DNA from 2 places in the Streptomyces sp. NPDC040610 genome. Region 1 is predicted to be linked to the other one. Evidence: riboswitches for the same ligand, from Rfam matches in the RefSeq annotation. Region 1 holds a riboswitch; the other holds the start of a gene.
The links. Region 1 has a riboswitch for cobalamin ahead of ACZ6AA_RS16955 (CbtB domain-containing protein). Riboswitches for the same ligand answer to the same signal wherever they lie in the genome.

Region 2: linked by a shared signal. The riboswitch ahead of metE (5-methyltetrahydropteroyltriglutamate--homocysteine S-methyltransferase) and the one ahead of ACZ6AA_RS16955 (CbtB domain-containing protein) in region 1 are both predicted to bind cobalamin.

Annotation. Positions count from the first base shown of each region.
Region 1 is NZ_JBVIXA010000004.1:227,680-230,840, reverse strand. Features, by position in the region: gene ACZ6AA_RS16965 (glycoside hydrolase family 6 protein) at 1-706, opposite strand, end outside; gene ACZ6AA_RS16960 (ANTAR domain-containing protein) at 869-1,645, shown strand; cobalamin riboswitch at 1,995-2,144, shown strand; gene ACZ6AA_RS16955 (CbtB domain-containing protein) at 2,179-2,406, shown strand; gene ACZ6AA_RS16950 (CbtA family protein) at 2,640-3,161, shown strand, end outside.
Region 2 is NZ_JBVIXA010000002.1:55,898-59,058, forward strand. Features, by position in the region: gene aceA (isocitrate lyase) at 1-642, shown strand, start outside; cobalamin riboswitch at 738-956, shown strand; gene metE (5-methyltetrahydropteroyltriglutamate--homocysteine S-methyltransferase) at 1,119-3,161, shown strand, end outside.

The DNA of each region.
Region 1 (3,161 bases):
CGTCGGCCAGCTCGACGCCCGAGCGCTTCAAGGGGTCGTGCAGCGAGTCGGGCTGCGACCACCCCGCGTTGCCCGCGTCGAGATAGACCTTCGTGTTCTTCAGGGACTTGAGCTTGGTGACGGCACCCTTGAGGAGGTCGTAGCGCTCCTCGTGGAACTGCTCGGGCGTGCACTTGTCGACCATGTGGAGGACCGCGTCCGGCTCCAGGACGACCGTGGCGTGCCGGTCGCCGATGCCCTTGGCCACGCCGTCGATCCACGCGCGGTAGGCGTTGCCGTCGGCGGCGCCGCCCTTGGAGAACTGGCCGCAGTCGCGGTGCGGGATGTTGTAGAGGACGAGGAGGGCGTCCCGGTCGGCCTTCTCGGCGGCCTCCGTGTACCCACGGGCCTCCTCCTCGGGCTTCTCCGGGCCGATCCACTCGCCGACGGGCTGCTCGGCGATCTTGCGGATCTGCTCGGCGTCGTCCTTCTTGCCGTCCTTGTCGTACGCGGCGACCTGCTTGGCGGCGGTCCCCTCGGGGTTGACCCAGAACGGGTCCTTGCCCTTGGGCTGTTGGCTGACGCCGTTGCCGGAGCCCTCCTCGTCCTTGCCGTCACCGTCCGACGAGCACCCGGAAAGCAGCAGCGCGGCCCCCGCGAGCGCCACTGTCACCGACACCCCCCTGGCCGCGTAGCCCCGCGCGCGACCTGTGATTTTGCGGTACATCCACTCCCCCTAGGGTGCACAGTCCGGTGCTCAATCCTGACATAACTGGGTGCGGCCCACGAGGTCCGACCGCCTCGACGACACACCTGTAGGAGACCTGTTACAGCCCGCCGAACCGGGGTAGGCGAGGGGCCGTGGGGGGCGGGCAAGAAGGGGAGCGTCATGCTGGACCGCACCTCTGCGCACAGGCTGGCGCAGGCCCTGGTGGAGGCCGCCGACACCACCGCCGACGACTTCGACGCGCAGCGCCATCTGCGCCGCGTCTGCCAGCACTGCGCCGAACTCCTCGGGGTTCTCGCCGCGGGCGTGATGTACGCCGACGCCGGCAGCACCGTCCGCCTCGCCGTCAGCGACAAGGGCGGTGAGCTGGCCCGGGACCTCCTCGAAGCACAGGCGGTGGACGGCCCCTGCCTGGAGTCCTACGGCACCGGCTGCCCCGTGCCGCCCGTCCGGCTCACCTCGGCCGACGCGCTCGCCCGCTGGCCCGGCTTCACGGAACGGGCCCGCGCGCGAGGCGTGGAAGCCACGTTCGCGGTGCCGCTGCGGGCCCGCAAGCGGGTGCTCGGCGCGCTGAACGTCTTCGTGGCACCGGCGCCGAACGGGAACCGGCCCCACGTCCGTCCGCAAGAGGGCGAAGAGGACAGCGCGTTGGTGCTCGCGCAGGCGCTCGCCGACGCCGCCGGAGTCGGGTTGCACAACCACCGCGCGTACGCCGAGTACCGCGACCTCTCCCGGCAGTTGCAGGCCGCCCTGACCAGCCGCATCCGCATCGAGCAGGCCAAGGGGATACTGGCCGAGCGCTGGCGGACCGGCCTCGACGTGGCGTTCGAGGCGCTGCGGCGGCACGCGCGCCGGGAGCGCCTGGTGATGGACGTGGTCGCCGGAATGGTGATCGAAGGCGCCCTGGACGACGCGACATTGCTCGGCGGGGACTCGTAACGCAGCGGAGCGCGAGGAGGACTTGGCGTCAAAAGCCCTCTAGGCCACGGGCGTCTTCCGTTCTAGAGTCTGTCCTACGGCCCAAGCCCCCGGCCGGAGTTGCCTTATTCCACACCGTTGGGACCAGCCACACCGTTGGGACCATCCAAGGCCTCCCGTGCCGGCGCCGGGTTTCTCCCGCAGCTCGAGCGCGCGCGGTCGAGGACCAGCCCGGTCGACGACTCCGGGGGGAGCGGGTCGTTGGCCGGGCCAGGTTGTGTCCGCGCCGCCGCGCGCCGGGGCGTGCGCCGTGCACACGAGTCCGCACGTCAGGGGCGCGAGGACTGGTTGACAGTGTCCATGACCACCTGGGACTCTCCGGGCGACAAGTCCATACATCGAGGCGACGGTTGCCAGGAACCCGGTGCGACTCCGGGACGGTCCCGCCACTGTTACCCCGCGCGAGCCACCGCTCGCCCGCGCGCGGAAGTCAGGAACTGACCCGTCGTCCTCCTGCCATGGGGCGTGGAAACCCCAGAAGGAGGCCCACCGACATGTCCGTCACGTCTGCGCACAGCGCACCACACAGCGACACGGCGGCGATACAGTCCGCGACGATCGAGACCCGCGACTGGCTGATCGCCGCGGCCGCGGCGATCGTCGCACTGATCGCCCTGTACGCCGTCTTCATGGACAACGGCTCGCTGATCTCGGCGACCGGCGACTACCTGCACGAGTTCGCTCACGACGGCCGGCACCTCTTCGGTGCTCCCTGCCACTGATCGGGGCCGCACGCACCATGCCGACGTCCCCGAATTCCCCGAACTCTCCCACCGCTCCCGGCACTTCCCCCGATCCCTCTCCCGATCCCTCCCCCGACTCCTCCCCCGACCTCTCCGGCGAACCCCCCAAGTCGCCCGGGACCACTGATACATCCGCGCCCCCCGACACCTCCCGCGCCCCCGCCCGCGCCCGGACCGGCGGCTCCCCCGTGCTGCCGCTGCTCGGTCGCGGGATGGTCGCCGGAGCGCTCGGCGGGCTCGCCGCGGGACTGTTCTCGCTGCTGCTCGCCGAGCCCCTGATGGACAAGGCGATCCGCGCCGAGGAGGCCCGTTCGCACGAGCACGAGCCCGCGGGTGGCGCCGTCCAGCACCACGAGGAGCTGTTCTCGCGCTCCACCCAGCACGCGGGCCTGGTGATCGCGCTGGTCGTGGCGGGGCTCGCGATCGGCGTGCTGTTCGCCGTCGCGTACGCGCTCGTGCACCGGCGTGATCCGCGGGGCAACCCGTGGCCGCGCGCCCTCGCGTTCTGCGCGGCCGCGTTCTGCGCCGTGTCGCTGTTCCCCGCGCTGCGCTATCCGGCGGCCCCGCCCGGGGTCGGCGACGCGGGCACGGTGGGCGACCGGCAGGAGATGTGGCTGGGCGCGGTCGTCCTCGGCGTGCTCGGCATGTTCCTGGTGTGGCAGGTGTACGTACGCCTCGCCGCGCGCCCCGTACCGGTGCGGCAGTGTGCGGCCGCCGTGACGGCGGTGGCGGTC
Region 2 (3,161 bases), on a different contig from region 1:
GCCGACATCGCCGATGTGCCGACCCTGATCGTCGCCCGCACCGACGCGCTCGCCGCCAACCTCCTCACCAGCGACGTCGACGAGCGCGACGCCGAGTTCGTGACCGGCGAGCGGACGGCCGAGGGCTTCTACCGCGTCCGCAACGGCATGGCCCCCGTCATCGCGCGCGGCCTCGCCTACGCCCCGTACGCCGACCTCATCTGGGTCGAGACCGGCACCCCCGACCTCGCCCAGGCCCGCGAGTTCGCCGAGGCCGTCCACGCCGAGCACCCCGACCAGATGCTGGCGTACAACTGCTCGCCGTCCTTCAACTGGAAGGCCGCGCTGGACGACGACCAGATCGCCAAGTTCCAGCGCGAACTGGGCGCCATGGGCTACAAGTTCCAGTTCATCACCCTGGCCGGATTCCACTCCCTCAACCACGGCATGTTCGACCTCGCCCGCGGCTACGCCGACCACGGCATGACCGCGTACGTGGACCTGCAGGAGAAGGAGTTCGCCGCGCAGGAGCACGGCTTCACCGCCGTCAAGCACCAGCGCGAGGTCGGCACCGGCTACTTCGACCTGGTGTCCACCGCGGTCAACCCGGCCTCCTCCACCACCGCGCTCTCCGGCTCCACCGAGGAGGAGCAGTTCCACTAGGGTGCGCCGCGCCGGGCCGAGAGGCCCGGCGCACGCGTGTCTCATCTCACGTTCCGGAATGTGAACAGTGCTGCCCAGGAGCGCGCCCACCCTCTAATCTGACGCGTGCAGCTGGTTCGCCCTGTCCGCCAGGCAGGCGCGTCGTAAGAGGGAACCCGGTGGGAATCCGGGACTGCCCCGCAGCGGTGAGCGGGAACGACCGCCGTCACACGCACTGGGCCCGATGAACGGGGCCTGGGAAGCGACGGCCAGTAGGTGTCTGCCCGGCAGACGTGCCCGCGAGTCCGAAGACCTGCCCGTTGCCCGTACGTGACCGATCGCGTGCGGATATCCCGGTGACCTCGTGGGCGGGTCGGCGTACATACCAGACGGAGCACCGTGCCAGTGGCGTGTGTGTGGTCCGTCTTGTTCGTCATCCCTTCGCGTCCGCGTCCCGTCCCGGGATTCTCAGGAGTCATCTCGCGAAGGAGATTTCCGTGACAGCGAAGTCCGCAGCCGCGGCAGCACGGGCCACCGTGTACGGCTACCCCCGTCAGGGCGCAGGCCGTGAACTCAAGAAGGCGATCGAGGGGTACTGGAAGGGCCGCGTCACCGCCGACGCCCTCAACCGGGCCGCGACGGACCTGCGCCGCTCCACCTGGCAGCGCCTGGCGGCGGCCGGTGTCCACGAGGTGCCGACCGGCGACTTCTCGTACTACGACCACGTCCTGGACACCAGTGTCATGGTCGGCGCCGTCCCCCGGCGGCACCGCTCCGCCGTCGACGCCGACCCGCTCGACGGCTACTTCGCCATGGCCCGCGGCACCCAGGACGTCGCGCCGCTCGAGATGACCAAGTGGTTCGACACCAACTACCACTACCTCGTGCCGGAGCTCGGCCCCGACACCGTCTTCAGCGCCGACTCCACCAAGCAGGTCGCCGAGTTCAAGGAAGCCCTCGCGCTCGGCCTCGCCGCCCGCCCGGTCCTGGTCGGCCCCGTCACCTATCTGCTGCTCGCCAAGCCCGCGCCCGGCGTGGCCGCGGACTTCGAGCCGCTGACGCTCCTGGACCGGCTCCTGCCCGTGTACGCCGAGGTCCTCGCGGACCTGCGCGCGGCCGGCGCCGAGTGGGTGCAGCTCGACGAGCCCGCCCTGGTCCAGGACCGCACCCCGGCCGACCTGAACGCCGCCGAGCGCGCCTACCGCGACCTCGGCGCCCTCACCGACCGGCCGAAGCTCCTCGTCGCCTCCTACTTCGACCGGCTCGGCGACGCCCTGCCGGTCCTGGCGAAGGCCCCGATCGACGGCCTCGCGCTCGACTTCACCGACGCGGCCGCCGCCAACCTCGACGCGCTCGCGGCGGTGGGCGGACTGCCCGGCAAGCGCCTCGTCGCCGGTGTCGTCAACGGCCGCAACATCTGGATCAACGACCTGGAGAAGTCCCTGTCGACCCTCGGGACGCTCCTCGGCCTCGCCGACCAGGTCGACGTCGCCGCGTCCTGCTCGCTCCTGCACGTCCCGATCGACGCCGCGGCCGAGCGGGACATCGACCCGCAGATCCTGCGCTGGCTCGCCTTCGCCCAGCAGAAGACCGGCGAGATCGTCACCCTGGCCAAGGGCCTCGCCCAGGGCACGGACACCATCGCCGCCGAACTCGCCGCGAACCGGGCCGACCTGGCCTCCCGCGCCGGTTCCGCGATCACCCACGACCCGGCCGTCCGGGCCAGGGCCGCGGCCGTCACCGACGCCGACGGGCGCCGCTCCCAGCCGTACGCCACGCGGGCCGCCGCCCAGCGTGCCCACCTCGGCCTGCCGCTGCTCCCCACGACCACCATCGGCTCGTTCCCGCAGACCACGGAGTTGCGCACGGCCCGCGCCGACCTGCGCGCGGGGCGCATCGACACCGTCGGGTACGAGCAGCGCATCGAGCACGAGATCCGCGAGGTCATCTCCTTCCAGGAGAAGACCGGCATCGACGTCCTGGTGCACGGCGAGCCCGAGCGCAACGACATGGTGCAGTACTTCGCCGAGCAGCTCACCGGCTATCTCGCCACGCAGCACGGCTGGGTCCAGTCGTACGGCACCCGCTATGTGCGCCCGCCGGTCCTCGCCGGCGACATCTCCCGCCCCGAGCCGATGACGGTGCGCTGGACGTCGTACGCCAACTCCCTGACGGAGCGCCCGGTCAAGGGCATGCTCACCGGGCCCGTGACCATGCTCGCCTGGTCCTTCGTGCGCGACGACCAGCCGCTCGGCGACACCGCGCGCCAGGTGGCCCTCGCCCTGCGCGACGAGGTGAACGACCTGGAGGCGGCGGGCACTTCGGTCATCCAGGTCGACGAGCCCGCCCTGCGCGAGACGCTGCCGCTGCGCGCCGCCGACCGCCCGGCCTATCTGGACTGGGCCACCGAGTCCTTCCGCCTCACCACCAGTGGGGTGCGGCCCGACACCCAGATCCACACCCACATGTGCTACGCGGAGTTCGGCGACATCGTCCAGGCCATCGACGACCTCGACGCCGACGTCATCAGCCTGGAGGCC